Regions from separate parts of the Vreelandella piezotolerans genome, predicted to be linked through region 2. Evidence: predicted binding sites of a transcription regulator. Region 2 holds the regulator's gene; each other region holds the start of a gene.

Region 1 (7,950 bases), 780 kb from region 2:
TTACGGTCGTCTTGATGAATCTTATTTAATACTTACCAAGCGCTGCTTGTGAACTGGCTCCGCTGGTCGACGTGTCAGGCAGAGTCAAGGTACGTTTGTGATGGGCTTGGATACCATAAGGAGCAATGCGTCTACGATGAGTCACTCACCTTCACCTCAGTCGACACCGCCACCCAAACCGCCTCACGAGCAGTCTACTTGGGAGAGGCGTATCGAGACGGCGCTGTGGAATTCGCGCTTTTTGGTCATGCTGGCGGTGGTGCCAAGCCTGCTGGGCTCGCTGATGCTGTTTATCGTCGGTACGTTGGATATTTTCAAGGTAGTGGGGGATGTGCTGCACTACTACTTGGTGGATGACAGCCAAAATATCCATGACACCCTGGTGCCCGACATCATTATCGCGGTGGATATCTATCTGATTGCCATCGTGCTGCTGATATTCGGGCTGGGCGTGTATCGATTGTTCGTCTCGCGTATCGACCAAGCCGAGGTGCGTTACCCCGCCCACCCCTTCAACGTCGCCTCGCTGGATCAGTTGAAAGACAAAATCGCCCGCGTGGTGATTCTGGCCGTGATCATCGAGTTCTTCCGCGCCGTGGTGGACATTCGCTTCGCCACACCGCTGGATGCGATCTACTTGGCACTGTCCGTGCTGGCGCTGGCCGCTGCGCTCTACTTGATGAGTTTGGCGCATAAAGGGGAGTAGTTGGCGAGGGCGTGACGTTTCTTGCGCCGCGCTACCCATCCTCCAATAAATCGACGACCAGCTCATTCAACCGTTGCTGAAATTGACCGCCGGGAGAGGGCGGCGTTGGGTCTGACGTAATCACCACCGTCATGTCGCGCTCAGGAATCACATACAGCGCCTGCCCGCCATATCCTCTCCCGTAAGCAACGTCTTCCCCCGCGAGCGTCGTCATAAACCAGCCAAAACCGTAGCCATCACCTGTCCAAGGCGATTGGCCTCTGGGCGTCCAAGAGTGTTCTACCCAACCCTCTGGCAGCACGCGCTGGCCATCGGTCCTGCCGTCATTACGGTATAGCTCCCCAATCGCAATGAGCGCGCGTGGGGAAAGCTGCATGTCGTTCCCACCAAAATAGATCCCTTGAGGGTCCTGCGGCCAAGGGGGAATCGCAATAACGAGCGGCTCGCCCAACAAGCGCTGCGCAAGTGCAAGCGTGCTTTCGCCGCTGGCCTGAGTCAGCGCTGCCGACAGCAAATGGCTGGTGCCAGTAGAGTAGAGCATTCGACCACCAGGACGGTCGACGAACGGGCGTGTAAGCGCATCGTTGACCCAGTGAGCGCTAGCTACCCAAGCGCCGTAGTTGCTGCCGGAGGTGCGCTCCAACCCAGCCTGCTGGGCCAACAGGTGAGCGACCGTGATGTCGTTGACTCGACGATCGGCGCTGCTCGGCACGCTATCGAGTAGCGCTACGAGGGGCTGATCCACCGATTCGATAATGCCTGATTCGATGGCCGCGCCGGTCACGGCGGCCAATACCGTTTTAGAAAGCGACTTGACGTTGGCAGGCTCCGCGACGCCGGGACCGCCCTGATGATGCTCATGAATGATCGTACCGTCATGTGCCACCACGACGGTGTGTAGACGATCGAGGGTTCGGGCCTGTCGATCGAGTGCTTGCAGCGCCTCCGATGAAGGGGCTGACGCAAGGACCGGCGTAACGGTCAACGCACTTATTGCACACGCCAGCATAAAAGCCGTCGTTTTCATGGCGATACCTGAGAAGAGAGTGGTACGGCTCTGAAAGCCATGCACAGACAAGGTTCCCTCAGCGGAACGCTGAAGGACATTACGCAAACCGATGAAAAGCCTGCTACGCTAAAAGCACCCGTTGAAGGGAAGCAACCCTTTGATTTCCATGAAACGCAAAAGCAAGGAGTGCCATTATGCGTAACATCATCTATATCATCGGTCTGATCGTTGTCGTGCTGTTTATTCTTTCGCTGTTAGGGCTGCGCTAAGCGGTTCTCTCAGATCATAAGCATTAGTACTGAAATATCAGTGCTAACACAGCGCGACATCAGCATCTGCCAACGCCCGCTTCCTCAGCGGGCGTTTTCATATCGCTAATGATGCTCAAGCGCAGTCGGCGGCGCCTTGACCAAACATATCGAACATTAGCTCTCGGCCCAATGGCGTCAATACCAAGCGGTCATAGTCATTGAACATGGCGGCGTCGCTCTTTTCCAAGGTGGTTTGGCAAATCGCCCAGCGCGGGTGCTGCTGGCGAAGCCTATCCAGCTCTTGGCGGGACAGACCTCGCTGTGTCAGTGTGATGGTTTCGAGCACGTGTCCGCTCTCATACAGCATTTCGGCTACGCTGGAGAGACAGTGTCGTAAGCTGCGCTGAATATGGAAGGAGGCAGTCGACGCAGAGGGTAACGCTTCGGCGGGCATGGGGGAGGCTCCTGCATTCGCAGCAAAATGGGTGTGCTGCAGTGCATTATAATGCAGGAGGGGGATTAGACCAAGGTCTATATTTTGTGAGGCTCTCAGCGCTTTCTGAGCGGTACCCATAGCTAACTGTCAAGAAAATGAAGTCTTTAAGGTCTATGGTTGATACAAGTTATCCAATGACTGGCGTGAGATTCTTCATGTTACTTGTTTTTACATATAGAAACTTAAAAGTTCGTCATACTGGTTAAGTAGTGCTGTGCACTGCCGAAAAATATAAGATAAAGAAAACGGTTAATGATGTTAAGAAATGTCGACTGCGCTAGAAAATACGTTGCCTCTTGATTAGGAGTGACTAATAGCGAGTAAAAACGCACCAATAAAGGCTTGATTATGGCTTCTATTACATCGTTAGGTATTGGTTCTGGCTTGGATCTCAATGGCTTACTGACGCAACTGCAGCAGGCGGAACGTTCCAAACTCGAACCCATCCAGGAACAGATCGAAACAGAGCAGGCGCAAATTTCTGCTTATGGGCAGTTGCAAAGCGCGCTCTCTGCTTTTCAGGCGTCGGCTAAAGCATTGAACGAGCAGGACGCTTTTCAAAGTCTAAGTACGAGTGTGGAAGGGGGTGCCGTTGCTGCTGTGAGTAGCAATGATGCCCAGCCAGGCCAGTACGATATCCAAGTCGATCAGCTAGCCACGGCAGGCAGTTTAGTCACGGAGCGTTTAGACGCCCCGGATGTGGCACTCGTCTCTGGTCAACAAACGCTGTCTTTTTCTCTCGCTGATGGTGCCATAGACCCCATTGTGATCGAGGATGGAAGCACGCTCAATGACATGCGGGATGCTATCAACGCACAAAGCGATGGACGTTTGAGTGCTTCGATCATTAATGATGGGGAAGGGTATCGTCTTTCTGTGAATGCAACGGAAACAGGAGCTGCGGCCAGCATTCAAAGTACCAATTTTTCGCAAATTTTAGACGCGAATGTTGCCACTAGCGACACGCAGGTGGTGCAAGCAGGTCAGGATGCGGCGTTCAATGTCAACGGTATTGATATCGTCAGTGCCACCAATCGCATTGAGGATGCTATTCAAGGCGTGACGCTGACCCTATCAGAAGCCAACGCCAGCAGCACTTTGACGGTTTCTCAGGACAGTGAGGCAATTCGTGAGCAGATAACGGCGTTTGTCGATGATTACAACGCGCTGAAAAATACCATTGGCAGCCTGACTGCCTATAATCCGGAAAGCGATAGTGCGGGCGAGCTGAATGGTGACAGCGCCACACGGGCAGTCGAAACTACCTTGCGCCAAGCACTAAGCCGTAGCCTGGGTGGGGATGGCTTCAATATGCTCTCCGATATTGGCATCTCTCTTCAGTTGGATGGAACGTTAGCAATCGATGATGAGCAGCTTGATGGCATCATCGCTAATCAACCCGATCAGTTAATGGACTTCTTTGCAGGCACCTCCAGTGAGAATGGCATGGCAGGACAAATTTCAGCGACGGTCGAGCAGCTCGTCGGGCCAAGCGGACGACTGGAAAACGCTGTGAGCAGCTCGGAGCGTCGGGTTTCGTCGCTAAACGATCGCTTCGCGACAACGGAAAGCCGTATCGACCAAACGGTTGAGCGCTACCGGGCTCAGTTCGCTGCGATGGACAGCATGGTAGGTCAAATGAATCAGACCAGCGCCTACCTGACTCAGCAGCTTGCGACACTAGGCCAGATAGGCCAAAACTAAACTCGAATACGAAGTCATGTTGGCCTAGAGTATCCTCTAGGCCTTTTTTAGCTCTTTGATCCTTGCAAAGCTAAAGTTTTTTCCACCCTGCCGATAATCTACTCAGTCTATAACTTTTAAACGAAAAGGAGCTGAGCCACATGGCGACGATTACCTCTCTTGGCGTTGGTTCAGGTTTGGATTTGAATGGCCTGTTGACTCAGCTTCAAGCGTCTGAGCGGCAGAAGCTAACGCCGCTCACGCAGCAACAGAATACTCAACAAACCAAAATATCGGCGTACGGTCGCCTGCAGTCGGCAATGGATCGTCTGCAAGAGTCGATTACTGCGTTGAACGATGCTTCTACGTTTAAGCAGCAAAAAAGTACGGTGACTGGCGAAGGGGTCAGCGCGACAGCAGGAGAGTCGGCTAACGCTGGACGTTACGATATCAATGTGACACAGCTGGCACGGGCGGGCAGCGTGGCGTCTAACAGCGTCACGATGGATCAAGTCCTGGCTGCCAGCGACACCACTCTAACGTTAGATTTTGGCGCCACCTATACCGACGGCGCGTTCGATCCAAATGCGCCGGCCTTGAGCAGCAAAACGATCAATATTTCTGCGGGCAGCACATTAGCTAGCGTGCGTGATCAAATTAATGCCGATGCAGACGCTGGCGTGACGGCCTCTATCGTGAATGACGGTACAGGCTATCGGCTAGCCTTGAGCTCAAAAGAAACCGGTAAAGAAGCTTCGATTATTGGTTTTTCAGGCCTAGATGGTCTGTCCATGGATACCAGTACACGACGTGCAGGCCAGGATGCCGCTCTGGAAGTGAATGGCATTGCGATTACAAGCAGTGGCAACCGGGTGGAAGGTGCTATCCAAGGCGTAACGCTCGACCTGACAGCGGCTTCACAAATGCCCGTTAGTCTTGTCATTGAGCGCGATGAAGACTCTTTAAAAGAAGCCATTAAGGAGTTTGTCAGCACCTACAACGAAATGAAGTCCACCGTAGGCCGTATGACAGCGTTCAATGGTGAGGGAGAGACATCTGGCGAGCTGCTAGGTGACCGCACCGTACGCACGGTTGAAACACGGCTAAGCCGTGACGTGACCAATCCAGTTGGTACTGGCGACTTTACTCGTTTGGCGCAGTTTGGCATCGCGATCGATGAGCGTGGCCGTCTTCAGATAGATGATACGAAATTGGACGAGGCAATCTCCAACAGCCCTGAAGCTCTCAGCGCTTTTTTTGCAGGTGAGTCATCAGAAGAGGGGTTTGCGGGCAGGTTGAGCGCGACGCTCAAGTCGATTACCGGTGACGATGGTTTGATTCAAACTTCTGTGAACAGCGCAGAGCAGCGAATCGACAATCTCAAGGAACGGAAGGCCAGAATGGAGCTGAGCATCGAGCGCAACATCTCCCGCTATCGTACTCAGTTCGCTCAATTGGATGGCATGATCGCACAGATGAACTCGATGGGCTCCTACCTAGCACAGCAGTTCAGCATGCTGAACGCCATGCAGAATAATAACTAAGCTGGTTACATTGTTTTACAAAAAAAGCGCTTAATTTTTTAAAGATTCTGACTGGCCTGCCGTTAATTAAAATAACGGCGGTTGACCGCCGCAAAGCAGGCCTGATGGCCAGTTAATCTTCAAGGAGCACTTCCATGTCTGTGATCAATACGAACATCACTGCCCTGATCGGTCAGAACAACCTGTCTAACTCCCAGGCCATGCTGTCCAAAGCGCAAGAGCGTCTGTCTTCTGGCCTGCGTATCAACAGCGCTGCCGACGACGCTGCTGGTCAAGCCATCGCTAACCGCATGACCGCCCAAATCACCGGCATGCAGCAGGCTCAGCGTAATACCAATGACGGTATTTCTCTGGCACAAACCATGGAAGGTGGTCTTAACCAAATCAGCGACAACCTGCAGCGTATCCGTGAGCTGGCGGTTCAAGCTGCTAACGATACCAACACCGCAGAAGACCGCGATTCTATTCAGCTTGAAATCGATGAGCGCGTATCTGAGATTACTCGTGTAGCGAATGCAACCAGCTTCAACGGCACCAACCTTCTGAATGATTCAGCTACAACGCTGAATATCCAAGTTGGAGCCAACACTACCGCTGGCGTTGACGAACTGAGCATTGGTTTGGTCGATGCTACCGCAAGTGGGTTGAGTGTTGGTGCTCTGGATGTATCCAGTTTCTCGACCGCACAAACTGCTATTGACTCCGTTGATACGGCTCTGCAATCTATCGATGATAGTCGTGCAACCCTTGGTGCGACTATTAACCGCTTCGAATCAGTGCTTGAGAACCTGACAACTGACGTCACTAACTTGTCAGAAGCTCGTTCACGTATTCAAGATGCCGATTACGCTGTTGAGGTATCCAACCTAACGCGTGCGCAGATCCTACAGCAGGCGGGTACCTCGATGCTGGCCCAGGCCAACCAGACGCCTCAGTCTGTTCTGTCCCTGCTGGGCTAATAGCCACTCTAAAGCAAGAAATAGCAGCGAAGGCTGGCCATTGGCCAGCCTTTTTTGTGCCTGCACTTCAGGTATGATGATGAAAACTCATCATTAGCCCAGAGCGCCACCGAGGTAGTCATGGCTCGCAAGCAAGCAAAAAAAAATCAAAGCAAGAAAAATGGCCAAGTAACTCCTACTAGCCAATCATTAGCCCGTATGACAACAGCTTTTGATAAAGCTTATAAAGCCAGCCAGCTAACACAAGCATTGAACATTGCGGGGGCAATGACCCAGCAGTTCCCCTCTAGCGCTTTAGGATGGGTTGCTAAGGCTGATACTTACGCACGTTTGAAGCAGTTCGCTGATGCCATCAGTTGTATGCAGCAAATCGACAAGATTATGCATCAAGTCCCGAGTGAATATCAGCTGAAACGTGCACAATACCAAGTCCTCGGCGGGCAAGCATCCGACGCGATTCCTACCCTTTTGAGTTTAGTGAAGCAGCAAGACAAAAACCCTGACATTTTTTCATGGCTGAGTCAGGCCTATCATGTCCAAGGTAAAAATGACTTGGCACTGCAAGCTAACGACAAGGCGATACAATTGGATCGTAGCAATGTGGATACATTGCTTTGGCGCAGCCGTATTTTAGATAATCTACGGCGGCCGGGTGAGGCCAAGAAAACATTGCTTGAAGTTAAGAAGTTGGCGTCTAATAAATTGAGTGTTAATAATCATCTAGGCAGCTTGGCCATGCGAGAAGGAGAATACAGGGAGGCTGAACAATATTTTCAAGCAGAGCTGAGCCTACAAGATAATAGCCAGGTGTTTTCGAATCTAATTATTGCGCAACACTATAACCCGGAAAATACTGCCGAGCAATTAAAAGAGATTCATCAGCAGTGGGCAAAAAAATATCAGCTCAAAAATATGAATGGGGCTTTTAAGCCGGCACGGCCTAATAAAAAAATACGGCTAGGCCTGCTCTCAGGTGGCTTTAGAGTTCACCCCGTTGGCCAAATGGTACTACCTGCGCTGGAAAATCTGTCTTCCGACGAGTTTGAACTATTTTTTTACAGTACCAATCAAGTTCAAGACTCTATCACTGAAAAAGTGATCGCTCTAGCCAGTCAATGGAGGGTCGTCGAAAATGTCACTAACCAGTATTTAAGTGACGTTATTAAGTCTGATGGTATTGATATTCTTTTAGACATGAATGGTGGGGGGGATGGTTCAAGGTATCAAGCCATTTCAAGCAAGCCTGCGCCTCTCATTGTAAAATGGGTAGGCATGCAAATTAATACGACCGGGCTGGATGCC
Region 2 (7,950 bases):
GGAAAGCGTTGGCCCAGCAGCGCAGGCAGGTGCCCGCCTTGCGCTTCGGCGACGATCAGCCCGTGCCAATCGCTGTCGAAATGACAGACCGAGACGCGATCATGACCGGTGAGCTGTTGCACGGCGGTCACTAAATAATCCAGCAGTTCTTCTTGATGGGTCGCTTCGGCTAGACGCATCAAGCGCTCGTTGACGGTCCCCAGCAGGCGTCGTTTGCCCAGCGGGCTGAGGGGCTCGATTTCGACCACCACGTGGCGATGCGTGCGATAAGCGTGAACCTGCAGGCGCGTGGTGTCATGTAGCCGACGGAAGGCTAGCGGGCTCGCTAACCGCTGGCGTCCATGCAGCTCTTGGCGCAATCGTTGGCTCAACCGCTTGCCCAGCACGGTGGCGGGGGAAATCGCACGGAGCTCGGTGTCTGCCAATCCCAGCAGTTTGTTTAGGTTGCGACTGACCGCCTGAATGCGCCGACTCTCACCGTCGAGCACCATGACGGCGCCAAACGATTGTAGTAGCGAGTGATGCTTCGACACGCAGATAGCCTCGAGATAGTGCTTTACCCCTCGACCTGCTGCCTTAGCAGCAGTTCAACGCGCCGGTTGGCTGCTCGCCCTTCCGAGGTAGCGTTACTTTCCATGGGTTGGGTGTCGGCATAACCGACCGCCCGCATACGTGAAATGGCAATGCCTTGCCGCTCTAATTGGCGCACGACCGCAATGGCACGGCCTACTGAGAGCTCCCAGTTCGATGGAAACCTCGGCGTCGAGATAGGCACGTTATCGGTATGACCTTCAACGGAGATTTGCCCATCGAAAGTCGCCAGCACGGAAGAGAGTCGTTCTAACACATCTTGCCCTTGGGGCGTTAGCACATCGTTGCCGCTGGGAAACAAAAGGCTGTCGTCGATGCGCAGCGTCACGCCCTCTTGACCTTGCGAGACGCTTACACCAGGAATGTCGAGTCCCGCCATATGAGGTTGCAACCCTTCATGGCGTGGCTGAATACCCGTGGCCAAGCTAGCGAGCGGCAGTGAGGTCACGGCGCTGGCGACGCTCAGGGCCTCGCGGCTCTGCCCTTCGCCGCCGCTCGGCGGCGCCAAGGCTAGCAGCAGAACGAACAGCGTGATGAGCAGTGTGAGTACGTCCAAGTAGCTGGTTAGCCAGCTCTCGTCACTCTCACCCACTGCAGCGGGCAGCTCCAGGGCATGCCGTGAGTCGCGGTCAAGCATGGCGCTACCCTTTCAATGCGGAGCCAACGTCGGGGCGGGGTTTGACGTTGGCGTCCCGGATCTCATCATGGTAGTTCGCTACGAAGGAGTTGAGCGTCTCTTCAATGAACGATGGCAAGCGGCGCTTGGTGATCAATGAAATCCCTTCGAGCACCATGTTCATGGTAATCAACCGCTCCTCGGTGCGCCGCTCCAGCTTGACGGCGATGGGCTTGAACACGAGGTTGGCCAGCAAGATACCGTAGAAGGTGGTCAGCAGTGCTACCGCCATGCGGGGGCCGATGACCTGAAGGTCTCCGGCATCCATGACTTCGAGCATGTTGACCAGCCCCACTAACGTGCCGATCATGCCGAAAGCGGGCGCGTAGGTCGCCATGGTGCGAAAAATTTGCGCTTCGGCGTGTTCGCGGGCTTTCAAGCGGGCGATACGCCAGCGCAGCATGTCGAAAATCTCATCCTCTTTGGTATTGGCGATCACAAGTTGAATACCGGTTCGTAGAAACGGGTTGCGGGTGTGCTCGAGCTCCCGTTCGACGGCCCGCACGTCACCTTTGAACCAGAGCCGCGACATGGACACCAGCTCGTTGATGTCGTCCCGCACATAGGTATTCTCACGGCGGAACACCAAGCCCACCAAACGCACCACTCGCAGCACTTCTTTCAACGGATAGCTGATGAAGGTCGCCGCCAGCGTACCGGTGATGACGATGGCCAGTCCCGGCACATTGATAAAACTTTCGGGCGACTCTGCAGTAAAGAACAGCACGCTTACCAGCAGCAACATGCTGGCAAAGATACCGATCAACGTAGATGGGTTCATCAACGGCTCCTCGCCGAGTAGGGTGAGTGGGTATTAGGATTCATCGTGATCGCGTAAACGCGCGCGCAGACGGCTCACCGCCTGACTGTGTAGCTGGGAGACCCGCGATTCGGTGACGCCCAGCACCGCGCCGACCTCTTTAAGGTTCATCTCTTCTTGGTAATAGAGCGCCATCAGCAGCTTTTCACGCTCGGGTAATGCCTCGATGGCCTCGATCAAGGTGTGTCGCTGCTGCTCATCAAGCAATTGGTCAAACGGCCGATGCTGGGCATCGTCACCCGCCGGCTCACCGCCATCGGCGACCAGCTCTTCGAACGGCAGCAGTTGACCACTGTTGGTGTCATTCAACAGCTGCTGGTACTCGCTCAGGGGCATCTCCAGCTCGCGGGCAATTTCACCCTCTTCAGGGGGGCGGCCCAATTGCTGCTCCAAGCGGCGTACCGCATCGTCCACTGCCCGCGCCGAACGACGTACGCTGCGCGGCAGCCAGTCGCGAGTGCGCAGCTCGTCCATCATGGCACCGCGAATCCGCTGGCTGGCGAACGTCGCGAACGTGGCACCCTGGGCAGCATCGAAGCGTCCCAGCGCCTCTAATAGCCCCACCATGCCTGCCTGGATCAGATCATCTAGCTCAATACTTGCGGGCAATCTTACCTGCAGCGTTAAGGCCTGACGTCGCACCAGTGGCATGTATTGGGTCAACAGCTCACTTTGTTTGATCCTGCCTTGTGCTGTATACATCCTCGTGCCTCGCGGCTGAACGGCCTTTACCGATAATTCACTATCACCTGTAGCCCCTGCACCCTCACTGGCCGCTGGCCCGGCGACAGTGCAAACCGAAAGTGCAGCGGCGCATTTGCCAACATGCCTTCCAGCGCAGTGGTACTGCCGCGCATGCCCGACAGTGCCACGCAGCGCTCAGGGTGACACAACCAAGCGTTGACGGGGTGACTCGGTGGGGTGTCGAACCGCCACTGCACGCGCGTTAGCGTCGCTCCTCCCAGCGGGATGCCTGCTGGTGGCGAAATGGCCTGGCTCTGACTGGTGCGGTCGCTCATGGCGACCAACACGCCAGGCACGTCTCGGCTCCAGCTACCCGTTGCCGCCTCGGCGCTAACGACCCACATGATGGTTGCCAGCATCGCTGCGCGGGGGCTCACCCTTTTCACTGTTAACAACTTTACGGCTTTTATCAACGTCTGTCGGGCAAATAGCCTCATACGCGGGCCCTCTATTCGGCGTAGGTCGCTAACGACAGCAAGCCGATCATCTGTCTCAACGTGCAAGCAACAAAAGCTCGATATCCAAATAGTAAGCGGCGGCGTCACGCAAGTTCTCCAGCAGCCCCTGACGCGGCAGGTGCGGTTCATGGAGTGCCAGCAGGCGTCGCGGACCGCCATGCTCTCGCACTTTTCGAAGCACACGGTACATGCTGGCAAAGCCATCGGCATCGCTAGTGACCCATAGCGCCCATCGTGCATGCTCCTTCGCCAGCATGGCCAGCGACGGCGTATCGGCCATGACGACCTGAATCTGCCAATCCTGCGGGTCGCCCGCCCACTGACGCCCCAACGCCGACCACTGCCCCAAACGTCCACGCACTTTATCGACTTGTGCGGCGCCAGTATGCGGTAGCCCTATCACCACCAGCGGCTTTTGAGGGCGCGGTGGCGTCACCGTCGCCGGTTCAGTGGCGGCAGCGACAGTGGGCGCCAGAGCGTCTTGGGTATGCACCGCCGCCTCTTCAGTACTGACCGGCGAGGCAGGAGCGGCGGACGCATGGGTATCTTGTGGTTCGTCCTGTGCGGCTCGCTGCTGACGCTGTAGATCGGCCCATTTGCGCAGGCCCGCCGCTTGATCCTGGCCGCTCATATCAGGTCCTCGCGACTGACGCTACCGAGCTGGCGAATGGCATCGCGTGCCATCAACACGTGCACCAAGGCGTCGAGTAGCGCCGTATCGCGGCGTTTACGCTGACTGCCCAGCAGGCGCAACAGGTCGGCTCGCAACGCTTGCACCGCGTCGTCATCGGCCAGATCCAAGTGACTGGCTACAGCGGCGGCGCCGCTGGCCATGAGCAGGCGTAGCTCGCTGCTCACCTCGCCGCCATCCGCCTCTTTTAGCTGCTGCCAGGCACGCTTGGTCAACGCGGATAGCCCATCACTCTGTAACTGAATGAACAGCAGCGATACAACGTCGCTGCCTAGACGCGCGGGAGTTAGCCAGTAGCGGCGCACGACACGCTTGCTGCTTTCTGGATCGCACACGTCGCCCACCCAAGCCAGCACCGCGTTGCCGGTGGCATCGTGGGCCTCCACGTAGGCTGTCGATAGCTGCATGCGTTGACCACGAAAACGAATGGCAACACGATGGGTGAGCGTACTCTCTTGAAACAGCGTGCGCAGGGTAGGACGCTCGCCCTGGCAGTGTACACGCTGACTGGCGTTGACGGCGCTGACCCAGGTCAAGCGCTGGTCGTTAAGCCATGCCAGCGCGTCGGACTCCGGCAGGGTAGGCAGCAGATGAACGGCGATGTCTGCCGCGCAGCCCGCCAATCGTGGTTGCCACCCAGCAGGTTGGCGATGCTGCAAACGCGTCAGTGCCAACCATGCCCCTTGATCGTCGAGCGCCACGTCCGGCATCGACCAGTCACAGTTGCGCTCGTTGCGCCTGGGCGACCACACGACGCCCATGGCATCGTGGGTCGCTTCCGCGCCAGCCAGCAGCGTGTCTAAACGCTGATCCTGCACCACGCTGGGCAGCGCAGCGATGTCCCAGGCGGCCTCCAAACGGTGAAAATCGGCGACCCGTTGGCGCAGCCGAGTCAGTACCGACGTCAGCCGGCGCCCCTGGCCTAGCACATCTCGCGACCAGCGCGGCAGGCTCGGCGCGCTGGCCGGGCCGCATTGATCCATCGAAGTACTCGAACTGGCCGAGAGCGCTTGGTCGATCAGGCCAGAGGGCGTGGCCACGGCCATGTCTTCCGGCACCTGCTGGCCGTGTGATCCAAACAGTACGCGCATGCCGTGGCGCATTACGATATCCAGAACGGGCGCCAGTCGCCCGGCCTCGTCCTGCTTGGTGATGATGCAGTCGTCGAGCTCGGCCCCTGCGGCCCGCGCTGCCTGACGGTAGCGCAACACCACCTCTTCCAGGGTCTCTGGCTGGCTGGCCGCATTGAGCAATAGCACCAGTCGTACTGTCGACTGTCCGCCCTGCAAGTGCGCAATCTGCTCGATCACGCGCTGATCTCGTTGGCTCATCCCAACGGTATCGATGATGACCCATTGCTTGCCTTGCAGTCGGCCGACCAGCTCGTCGATAGGCTGTTCTGCGTCGAGCGCGTACATCGGCGTATCCAACAGTCGGGCGTAGATGCGTAGCTGCTCGTGGGCACCGATGCGGAAGCTATCAGTGGTCACGAGCGCCACCGGACGAGTGCCATGGCGCATGACGAAACGCGCCGCCAGTTTGGCCGTGGTCGTGGTTTTACCGACCCCAGTAGGCCCTACCAGCGCCACGATGCCGGTTTGATCGAAAAAGCGATCTTCGTGCGCCAGCACCTTCAGCCGCGCTATGAGCTGTTCGCGCAGCCAAGCGCTGGCAGCGTCATGGCCGCCTTCCTGGGTCAATAACTCCTCGGGCAGCGCTTCGAGCACCTCATGGCTGAGTTCGGCGCTAAAGCCCACCCGCACCAGCATGGCTAGCAGATATTCATACGTCGTTTGAGTGCCGCGCGGCGACTCCACCATCGGCTGACGGCGAGAGAGCAGCTCGCGCATGTCCTGCATTTCTCGGAGCAGGCGCTCGCTCATTGCCTCCAGCGGATCTGGCTGTGTCGGCAGTGAGAAAGCCGCAGCGGGCGCCGGGGCGTCTCGCGATACTTCTGAAGGCTCTGCGGGTGACGGATCGAACTGGTCGACCGCGTCGTCGGCCATGGCCAGAATTTCAACGCCGCCTTCGGTGCGGCGATTAGCAACGATCAAGGCATCGTCACCCAGTATTTCGCGCACTTGGCGCATGACATCGCGACTATTGGCTCCGACAAAACGTCTCACGCTCATGGTTCACCTGTTACCAATTTAGCGGCCACCGACCAGGGTGGTCACGCGCAGGGTGCGGTCGTCGGGAATTTCTGCCTGGGACATCACCACCAAGTGGCGCATCCGGCGGCGTAGGAAGCGCGATAGCACCGCGCGCAACGAGTGTTGAACGACCAGCACGGGCGCTTCACCACTGCCTTCGTGCTTCTCGAGCGCCTGCTGTGCCTGATGCATCAACGTATCCGCCAGCCCCGGCTCCATGGCCCCGTTACCGTTCATGGCCTGCATCAATACTTGTTCGAGCTGCGCGTCCAGTCCCATGACGTGCAGGGTCTCCTGGCCAGCAAACCACTGTTGTGTAATCGCGCGACCCAGCGCGATACGCACCAGAGCGGTCAGCTCATTGGGGTCTTTCTGTTGTCCCGCATACTCGGCCAAGGTGTCCAACACCGTGCGCATATCGCGAATCGAGACGTCTTCATCCAGCAGGTTCTGCAAAATTCGCTGCAACACGGTCAGAGAGATCGCTTTGGGCACCACCTCTTCGACCAGCGATTTTTGGTCTTCGCCCAGTTTGTCCAGCAGCTTTTGCACTTCTTGCCGCCCCAGCATCTCGGGAGAGTGACGGTGCAGCAGATGGTTCAGATGGGTGGCGATCACCGTGCTGGCATCCACGACCGTATAGCCGTAGACCTGAGCGTGCTCACGCTGGTTGCCATCGATCCATACCGCAGGCAGTCCAAAGGCTGGGTCTTGCGTTGGCGTGCCTTGTAGCTCACCGGACACTTGGCCGGGGTCGATGGCCAGCCATTTGCCGGGCTGCGCGTCGGCACGGCCGATTTCGGCGCCTTTCATGGAAAGCACGTAGGTATTGGGCGGCAGTTCTAAGTTATCGCGAATGTGTACCACCGGGGGCAAAAAGCCCACCTCCTGGGCGAATTTCTTTCGGACGCTTTTAATGCGCCCCAGCAACTCCCCTTTTTGCCGCGAATCTACCAGCGGGATCAAACGGTGGCCCACTTCCAGACCCAGCGTGTCCACCAGCTGTACGTCTTCCCAACTGGCTTCTGGCGTCTCTTGAAGAGGCGGTGGCGCCGTGGCGATCTCCTCTTTGACCAAGGTCTGCTCTTTGCGACGCATCAGATACCACGCCAAGCCGCCCAGCAGCGCGGTGAAGACCAAGAATACGAAATTGGGCATGCCGGGCACCAGGCCGAGCAACCCCATGACCATCGCCGCTAGAATCATGACCTGAGGATTGACGAACAGCTGGCTGATCATCTGCTGACCAACGTCCTGCTCGGTATTTACCCGAGACACGGTGACGCCTGCAGCCGTCGAGATGACCAGGGCCGGGATCTGAGCCACCAAGCCATCGCCAATCGTCAGCAGCGTATAGGTACGCGCGGCATCGGCAAAGCCCAGATCGTGCTGCATCATGCCAATCAGCAGGCCACCAATAATGTTGACCACCATAATGACCAGACCCGCCACCGCGTCACCACGAACGAATTTACTGGCACCGTCCATGGAGCCGTAGAAGTCGGCTTCCTGGGCTACCTCGGCGCGACGCTTTTTCGCTTCATCTTCGCCAATTAACCCAGCATTCAAGTCGGCGTCGATGGCCATCTGCTTGCCAGGCATGGCGTCGAGCACGAAGCGAGCGCCCACTTCGGCGATACGCCCCGCACCTTTGGTGATGACCATGAAGTTGATGATGACCAAGATGAGGAAGACGACTAGCCCCACTGCAAAATTACCGCCGACGAGGAAGGTGCCGAACGCCTCAATGACCTTGCCCGCCGCATCACCGCCTTCGTGGCCTTCCATCAATACCACGCGGGTGGAGGCCACGTTGA
Region 3 (7,950 bases), 1.4 Mb from region 2:
CATGGCTGTGCGGTGCATAACATACCTGCCGCGCATCCTGTATCTTGCGCAGTTCGACGTGGGGCATACGCGCGTCACGCCAGAAAATAGGCTGTGCTCTATTCATGTTCACCTATCCGTCCACCCTCGTCTTGACCGCTGCTCTTCCCCACTAAAGATGGCGATAAATCACCAGAAGACGATGACCCAACCGTTGCCCTAGTAGCTCCGCTTGCTGGGGGCTCACCGCGCCCGTTCTGGGGTTAATCGCCGTGAGAGAAAAGCGTGAAAACCCTTGCATAAAGGAGTAGTCGAGTTGGTTCACGCTGGCCACACTTCCACAGCATGGAAGCGTTTGCGGCATTAGCCCAAACCCGCGCACTAAATCGTAATCTTGATCCATCAGAAGATGCCACTGGGGAAGGGTCAGCTCCTGCCCACACAGGTGACAACGAACGTACTCGAAATTACTACCGCAGTCATGAAACTGCACGTATTCAGACACGGCGGCGTCAAGCGAATCGGCTTCCGGCATCCATTGCCATAACGTCTCCTTAGCACGGGATACCTGCTCCTCAGCCGGCAGGTAATGCGGGTCTGCTGGAATAAAAACGATGTGGTGATCGCTCATAGGGTTCGATCCATGACACATGAAGACGCTTACTGACTACTTCCCAGAACCACTATGGCACTTTTGAGCGGTGCTCTCTATAAAAGTACCGCCATGCCCTAACGCTGCCCGCCGCATGGTCTACGCTGGACAATACCATTTTACATGCACAGTATGGGCCGCCGAAAGGATCGGCAATGCCATTCACGTCAGGAGGACACCATGGCCAGTCAACCCCCGACACATCGGGATGCGGTTAAACTGTTCGCCCGCTTGGGCTACGCCTCGCGGGGGGTCGTGTATTTACTGGTAGGCGGCTTAGCCGCGCTCGCCGCGTTAGGCCAGGGCGGCCAAACCGAAGGCAGTCGTGGCGCACTAGAGAGCGTATTGGCCGCCCCATTCGGCAAAGTAATGCTGGGTATCATTGCCCTTGGGCTAGTGGGCTACGCCACTTGGCGCACTCTGCAAGCGCTTCAAGACACCGACGGCCATGGCAGTCAACCCAAAGGGTTGGCGATCCGCGCGGGCTTGTTGGTCAGTGCCGTAACGCACACGCTGCTGGCTTTTTTTGCGGCTCAGTTGATCGTCAGCTTGGGCGCCTCCGGTGGCTCTGGCAGCGGCTCACAGGATGCCGCTGGCTGGCTGATGCAGCAGCCATTAGGGCGCTGGCTGGTCGCGGCGATAGGCGCGGTCTTGATTAGCGCAGGCATTGCCCATGCCATCAAAGGCTGGAAAGCCAAATTCGACCGCCACTTCTCCATGCCCACTCACGTGCAGCGTTGGGCATACCCCGTCTGTCGCTTTGGCTTGGCGGTGCGGGGTCTCGTCTTTGTGATCGTGGGCAGCCTATTTATCATCGCGGCGTACCAATACAATCCTAGCCAAGCAGGCGGCACGGCGGAAGCCTTGAGCACGCTGAGACACCAAGCCTTCGGCCAGTGGCTGCTTGCGTTCGTTGCCATCGGGCTGTTCGCATTCGGCGTGTATAGCCTCCTCACGGCGATCTATCGCCGCATCAACCCTTCCGTATAGCGACTCGACCCATGGCCTTCACTTCCACGCGAACCAAGCAGTGGTTCGAGCGTATCAACGGCTCGAAAAACATGCTGTGGCTGCTCGCCACGCTCTCTTTCCTAGAGACCATCATTTTGCCGATTCCCATCGAACTCGTGCTGATTCCGCTCATGGCGGTGAATCGTCAACGCATTTGGGCGATGGCCACCGCCACCACGCTGGGCTGTTTAGCGGCGTCCATCGTCGGTTACGGCGTGGGCATGGTGTTGTACCAGTCCGTCGGCACTTGGTTCATCGACTTCATGGGAATGCAGCAAAGCTATCAGGCGTTTCAGAGCTTTTTCGACCAATACGGCTTTGCCGCCATTTTAGCGATTGGCATTTTGCCGATTCCGTTCCAGGTGGCGATGATTACCGCTGGGCTCTCGGGCTACCCGATCGTGCTGTTCGCCCTGGCAGCACTGATGGCTCGCGGGCTGCGCTACTATGGCCTGGCGTGGCTGGTACATCGTTTTGGGCACCGAGTGGAAAGCATGTGGAAACGCCACGCGCTGAAGACCAGCCTAGCGCTGGGCACTGTGGTGCTTCTGTTAGTGCTGGGGATGCAGGCGCTGGCGGGGCTGATCGTGTAGAAAACACAATAGCCGCCAACGTTGGCGGCTATTGATGGGCGCTCGAATCACGTTACTGCACGTAGTAGCCGCTCACTCGCCACGTGCCCTCTTCCAGATGTGGCGTGACGACTTCGACCACGCGTTGGTTATTCGTGAACTGGGTTTGAAAAGCGAACTCTTTGTAGTCGTTGCGCGGCGCCCCAGGCATCGAGGTGTACTGCGACATGCGGATGCGCCGCCGCGACTCGACGCTGCCCAAATCGTTGCGGGCCAGCGTCACCACGCGCTGCAGCATGGTGGGGGAAAGCGGCGTCTTCAACAGCGGCGACGACTTTTCCCAAGCCTGCTCATATTCACCTTGATCGATCGCTTCCAGCCAAGCGAGCGCGGCCGCTTCCGCCGCCTCGGTGGTAGACGCCTGCACATAAGAAGTCATCGCCAGGAGCAACGCAGAAAGAATGAGAGCAAAGGGTTTTGGCATGGCAGCCTCGTATGGCAATCGAATGTGTCGTGCGACTTTAGTAGTTATCGGACCATCACACGATTTCTTTAATCACATTAACCCTAAAGCGCTAGCCAAACTGTGAAAGAGTGCAAACTTGATCGCCGCTTGGCCAAGCCACTCCTACGCCTTCTCAAACCCCAACCGCTCGTTTACTATGCGCCTCCTCATTTATGTCAGCCCTCACCATTAGGCCACTATGTCCGTCAACGCGCTCTACACCGACCTGTCTGGCTACTACGATTTGATGTGCGTCGACATCGACTACCAGGCCCAGAGCAACGCCATTCGTCGTCTGCATCAGATTTTTGGCAACGAAGGCAAACGCCATCTGGATGTCGCCTGCGGCACCGGCCCCCACGTGCGTCATTTTCTGGATGCTGGCTTCACCAGCAGTGGCTTGGACATCAACCAGCCGATGTTGGATATCGCCGCCCAACGCTGCCCAGAGGCAAGCTTCTCACTGCAGGACATGAGCCGCTTCGAGGTCAATGAGCCGCTGGACCTCATCACCTGCTTTCTCTACTCCATCCACTACAACGATGGCCTGGACAAGCTCGGCGACTGCATCGCCAGCGCTCACCGCGCCTTGAACGAGGGCGGCGTGTTCTGCTTCAACGCGGTGGATAAACAGCGAATCGATAACGAGCTGTTCGTCAAGCACACGGCCCAGCAGGCGGAGGAGACGTTCTCTTTCCGCTCGGGATGGCACTACAGCGGCCAGGGGGAGCGGCAGTCGCTGCGGCTGAGCATCGAAAAAACCACGGCGGAGACAACGCAAGTGTGGCATGACGAGCACCCCATGGTGGCCGTCAGTTTTAGCGAACTCATCGCCCTGCTAGAGCCTACCTTCGAGGTGCACGTGTTCGAGCACGATTACCAGACCATCACGCCCTGGGATAACGTCTCAGGCAATGCGATCTTCGTATGTGTGAAGCGCGAGCGCCTCGCTTAACTGTTATCGTTGGGGCGAAGCTGCCGCTGGACGCCCATCAAGAAATTACGCAGCATTTGGTCTTTGCACTCGCGGGAATTCTTGTGGCTGGGCTTGCGGAAAAACGCGCTGAGTTCGTGAGGGCTAAGCGGCAGGCCCATCTGATCGAACACCTCTAAAATATCCTCCGCCTTCATGTTCAGCGCGATGCGCAGTTTCTGGAACACCATATTGTTGTTCAACTGCGCTTCCGGGGCAGGCGGTGGGCCTTCGCGCTTGCCCCGCTTGAAGCTGATGAAACCGTTCAAAAACGCCGCTAGCTCTTTGTTCTTCATGGTCACGAAGGCGTCGTCTTCATCTTTTTTCAGCCATGCCGTCACCTGCTCCTGGGTCACGTTCACGTCCGCCAGGGCGAAGATCTTGACGATGGTGTTGTCTTTCAAATCGAAGGTGTAGCGAATACAGCGAAAAATATCGTTATTGGTCAAAATGGGGTCCTAGGCGTGGGTGAGCGTAGCCAGCAGGTCATCGACTTCTGCTTTCAGCTCGTTATCTTCAATCGTTTCGGCGCTGGCCTGGGCCTGCTGCAAGCGTTCAATGGCCGCCTGGGTGTCGCCCAACTCCACGTGTAGCGACGCCATGGAAAACCCAATCGAAGCGATATGGTCGTTCGACTTCTTCGCGACCGCTTTATCCAGCGCTTTTTGGTAGATGGGCAGCGCGTCCTCTAGCTCTTCGGTGAAATCGGCCAGGGTTTCCCACTGCTCCGGGTGGTCTTTCTCGGTATTTTCGTGCTCGGTGCAGATCGCCTCAAGCTCGGCATACAGCGCTTCAAACGTGGCGCGGTCATCTTTAGCAGCCGCCTTCATCAGCTTTTCGGCGAGCTCGTACACCGCCTTGTAAATTTTGGTGTTAATCATCGACCACGACTCTGTTCATTCGGAAGGGATGCAAAACGCCCCACATGCATGTGCGTTTAGCGTCATGACAGGATTATACCTGGTTGGGATGGAGGCACGGGCAAAGGTGGAGTGGAAATAAACGCGTATTCGAGCGTCGAACGGCTGATTTTACGCTATGCTGCACCACTTTTTTTATTTTCGACACCCCATACGCCACTCTGTCAGAGCTTCTCATGCCCTTTTCAACCCTAGGCTTGTCCCGCCCGCTCGTTCAGGCGATTACTGAACTCGGTTACCAAACGCCAACGCCCATCCAAGAACAAGCGATTCCTGCCATTCTGTCGGGCAAAGATTTAATCGCCACCGCACAAACCGGCACGGGCAAAACCGCGGCTTTTGTGTTGCCGCTGCTGGAACAGTTCAGCAAAGCCGCAGAACCGCTGCGCGGTAAACGCATTCGCGCACTCATCCTTGTACCCACTCGCGAGCTGGCGGTTCAGGTGGACGCCAGCGTGGCGCAATACGCCAAGCATACCCCGCTCACCTCAATGGCCGCGTACGGCGGTGTGGATACCGCGCCGCAAAAAGAGCGCTTGATCGAAGGGGTGGATATTCTGGTCGCCACACCGGGCAGGCTGCTGGATTTGGCGCACCAGCGCGCGCTGCACTTCGATGAACTGCAAGTCATGGTATTGGACGAAGCAGACAGAATGGTCGATATGGGCTTTGTCGATGATATCCACAAAATCATCGTGCGCCTGCCAGAGAACCGACAGAACCTGCTGTTCACGGCCACCATGACCAACGACGTGCGCGCCATCGCCCACGCGTTTTCAGACAGCAAAATGACCGACATGGCGGCGAACATCTCCATTACGCCCAACGTGCGCGCCGCCGCCACCATCAAACAGTGGCTGATCACGGTCGACAAAGACACCAAGTCCGCCCTGCTAAGCCACTTGATCAACGAGCAAGCGTGGGATCAGGCGCTGATCTTCGTAGAGAAAAAGCACAGTGCCGCCAAGCTGGTGGCCCAGCTGGAAAAGCGCGGTATTCAAGCGGATTCCATCCATGGCGGCAGAAGCCAGGCCATGCGCGAAAAGGTGTTGGGTCAGTTCAAATCGGGCGAACTGAAGTACTTGGTGGCCACCGGCGTCGCCGCTCGGGGGTTGGATATTGGCGAGCTCAGCCGCGTGGTGAATTACGATTTACCCTTCCAGCCAGAAGAGTACATCCACCGCATTGGCCGCACCGGCCGCGCGGGTGCTTCCGGTGAAGCGATCTCGCTGGTCGATATCAGCGACTTTAAAAACCTGTGTGCGATTGAAAGGCGTTTGAAAAACACGATTGAGCGCAAAGAAGTGGAAGGGTTCCCGGTTAAGAAAGCCGTGCCCGCGTCTAACTTGAACCACGTTAAAAAAAGTAGCCGTTAAGCGTTCACCAAGAAGCTCACCTATTAGTTGAATTCAGAAGTCATGGGTGAGCTTCACCGCTACTCAGCGGGCGAAAAAGCATCCAACAGCTCGGCATTGGTGGGGTATTTCTCCAACAGCGCAAGCAGCCTCTGCGCGCCTTCTATAGGCTTAAGCGGTGTTAACGAGGTTGTAGGAAAACCCGATTTCGAGCCGTCTCCACCGCCTCTCTTCATCATTTACTGATCCAGCCAGCCATCTGGCTGGATAATATTCATACCGGCATTCCGCCACTTGAGCTACCATTTAAAGCTAGATGAAGGCAGTATTTTGCTCTTACAAAGCAATTTATCCCGCTCCAAGCCCTTCATGACGAGGCCAAATGACCATAATTCACTAACTTCTCAATGTTGTGAACCAGGCAGTAGAGCTGCCACTGCCCCTGCACCTTTTTCTTACCCCGTAGACTGAATCGGTTCAGCCTTTTCGTCGTGCCAATGTTGCCGAATACCGGCTCTACGACTGACATACGATGGCTGTAGATTTCCTTGCCCTTCGGGCTATCCACCCGGTGTTTCATCCAGTCTGTGTAATTGGGTAAGCGTTTGTTCTCGATAATAAAAGATACTTGTCGCCCTGCGCCTTGGCGATGATCGGCCGAGCCCGGGTTCTGCATGCAACGGGATTTCTTTGGGCAGTGCCGACATTGCAGCAAACGTCCTTCAAAGTGTACCCGAACCTTGCCAGTGTCCGTTTCTCGTTGCCCGCGATAAGACAGCTTTTCGCCGGTTGGGCAGATACACGTGAGCGCTACTGGATCAAACTGGAACGCGCTGGCTGGCGTCGTCTCACGCCAGCCTTTGTCCGGTAGGTGCTGGTGGCGCTTTCCGTATTTATCTTTCTGGTCGGCGAACTTCGGATCTCGGCTGCGGAACTGGTTATCGGGGATGTAGCCATTGATCTGGCGTTCGTGCAGGTACTTCATATTTGCTTCATTGGCGAAGCCTGTATCTGCGGTCACGACGGTGCCTGTCTGGTAGATGTTGTCCACAATGCCTAGCTTTTTAAAGCGCGCTTCTACGCTTTCCAGTACGGGCTGCAAGGTGTGGTGTTCCTGGCCTTCACCAGAGGCCTGAGCGTCAATGATGATCTGATGCTTCTTATCCACCGTCGCCACACCGTTATAACCCTGGATCGTGCCTTTACTAGTGGTCATCTTGGCGCTTTCGTTATCGGTGAGGTTGCTCTTCACCTCCTTGATTCGCTTCCCCCGGCCCATCCTTGGGCTGTGCGTCTTTAGGAAGCGATCCACTTTGTTCATGGCAGCATCTAGTGAGAGGATCATCCTGGCTCGGCGAATGTCCCGATCCAGATCGGCTTCCGTTTCGGCTTCATCACGAGCGTAGTGCTCTAGCAGGTGATGCCGAACCAGGCCTCTCAGCTTCTCCCGCTTCTCGCTCAACTCCTTGAACGTACCCGACCACTCTTTAGAGGCATCGGAGGACATCTTGCAGCCATCAATGGCAAAGAGTTCGTTGCCCAGTAAGCCTTGTTCGTGGCACACCAACAGCACTTGCTCAAAGAGCGCTTCAATTTCGTCGGCATGCCGACTAACGAAGCTTGCCAGAGTGGTAAAGTGGGGAACGGTATCGCAGGAAAGGGCTTTGAAAATGATATTGGTCTCGCAGCACCACTGCATCTCACGACTAGAGGTGATCCCTTTTGAGTAGGCAAACAGGATGATCTTCAACAGGATGGCCGGATCATAGGCCAACCGACCTGTCGTGTCGTTGCGATACCCCGGATGGAAAACCGACAAGTCGAGTTTGTGCTCGATCAGGTAATGCACTGCGTGTTCGAAGGTGCCAGGCTGAAGCTGATCCTGGTAGTTGATCACCACCATGGCGTTCTGATCGTAGTTGTAAACCTTGAAGCGCGGCATGCTGACCACTCCCCGTCTGTTTTCCCGATCCTACCAAAACC

What was found. Region 2 encodes FliA, which starts transcription of late flagellar genes. Its sites were predicted from a motif close to CTAAAGTTNNNNNNNNNNCNGCCGATA; they were not measured.
Region 1: fliD (flagellar filament capping protein FliD) is a predicted target of FliA. The motif match lies at 4,236-4,262, and genes of this name have one in related genera.
Region 3: GYM47_RS07130 (DUF4019 domain-containing protein) is a predicted target of FliA. The motif match lies at 2,744-2,770, and genes of this name have one in related genera.

The regions. Positions count from the first base shown of each region.
Region 1 is NZ_CP048602.1:3,310,039-3,317,988, reverse strand. Features, by position in the region: gene GYM47_RS15190 (exopolysaccharide biosynthesis protein) at 1-29, shown strand, start outside; gene GYM47_RS15185 (YqhA family protein) at 137-706, shown strand; gene GYM47_RS15180 (serine hydrolase domain-containing protein) at 738-1,733, opposite strand; gene GYM47_RS15175 (hypothetical protein) at 2,100-2,420, opposite strand; gene fliD (flagellar filament capping protein FliD) at 2,811-4,166, shown strand; gene fliD (flagellar filament capping protein FliD) at 4,307-5,689, shown strand; gene GYM47_RS15160 (flagellin N-terminal helical domain-containing protein) at 5,824-6,648, shown strand; gene GYM47_RS15155 (FkbM family methyltransferase) at 6,769-7,950, shown strand, end outside.
Region 2 is NZ_CP048602.1:142,978-150,927, reverse strand. Features, by position in the region: gene GYM47_RS00680 (sensor domain-containing diguanylate cyclase) at 1-533, opposite strand, end outside; gene GYM47_RS00675 (OmpA/MotB family protein) at 557-1,228, opposite strand; gene GYM47_RS00670 (motility protein A) at 1,233-2,048, opposite strand; gene GYM47_RS00665 (RNA polymerase sigma factor FliA) at 2,082-2,789, opposite strand; gene GYM47_RS00660 (flagellar protein FlhE) at 2,816-3,208, opposite strand; gene GYM47_RS00655 (hypothetical protein) at 3,324-3,920, opposite strand; gene flhF (flagellar biosynthesis GTPase FlhF) at 3,917-6,112, opposite strand; gene flhA (flagellar biosynthesis protein FlhA) at 6,131-7,950, opposite strand, start outside.
Region 3 is NZ_CP048602.1:1,551,802-1,559,751, reverse strand. Features, by position in the region: gene GYM47_RS07150 (AraC family transcriptional regulator) at 1-106, opposite strand, end outside; gene GYM47_RS07145 (hypothetical protein) at 152-610, opposite strand; gene GYM47_RS07140 (DUF1206 domain-containing protein) at 812-1,621, shown strand; gene GYM47_RS07135 (YqaA family protein) at 1,633-2,235, shown strand; gene GYM47_RS07130 (DUF4019 domain-containing protein) at 2,288-2,698, opposite strand; gene GYM47_RS07125 (class I SAM-dependent DNA methyltransferase) at 2,919-3,674, shown strand; gene GYM47_RS07120 (YehS family protein) at 3,671-4,141, opposite strand; gene GYM47_RS07115 (tetratricopeptide repeat protein) at 4,151-4,573, opposite strand; gene GYM47_RS07110 (DEAD/DEAH box helicase) at 4,789-5,988, shown strand; partial or broken gene GYM47_RS18340 (transcription termination factor Rho) at 6,048-6,155, opposite strand; gene GYM47_RS07105 (transposase) at 6,335-7,909, opposite strand.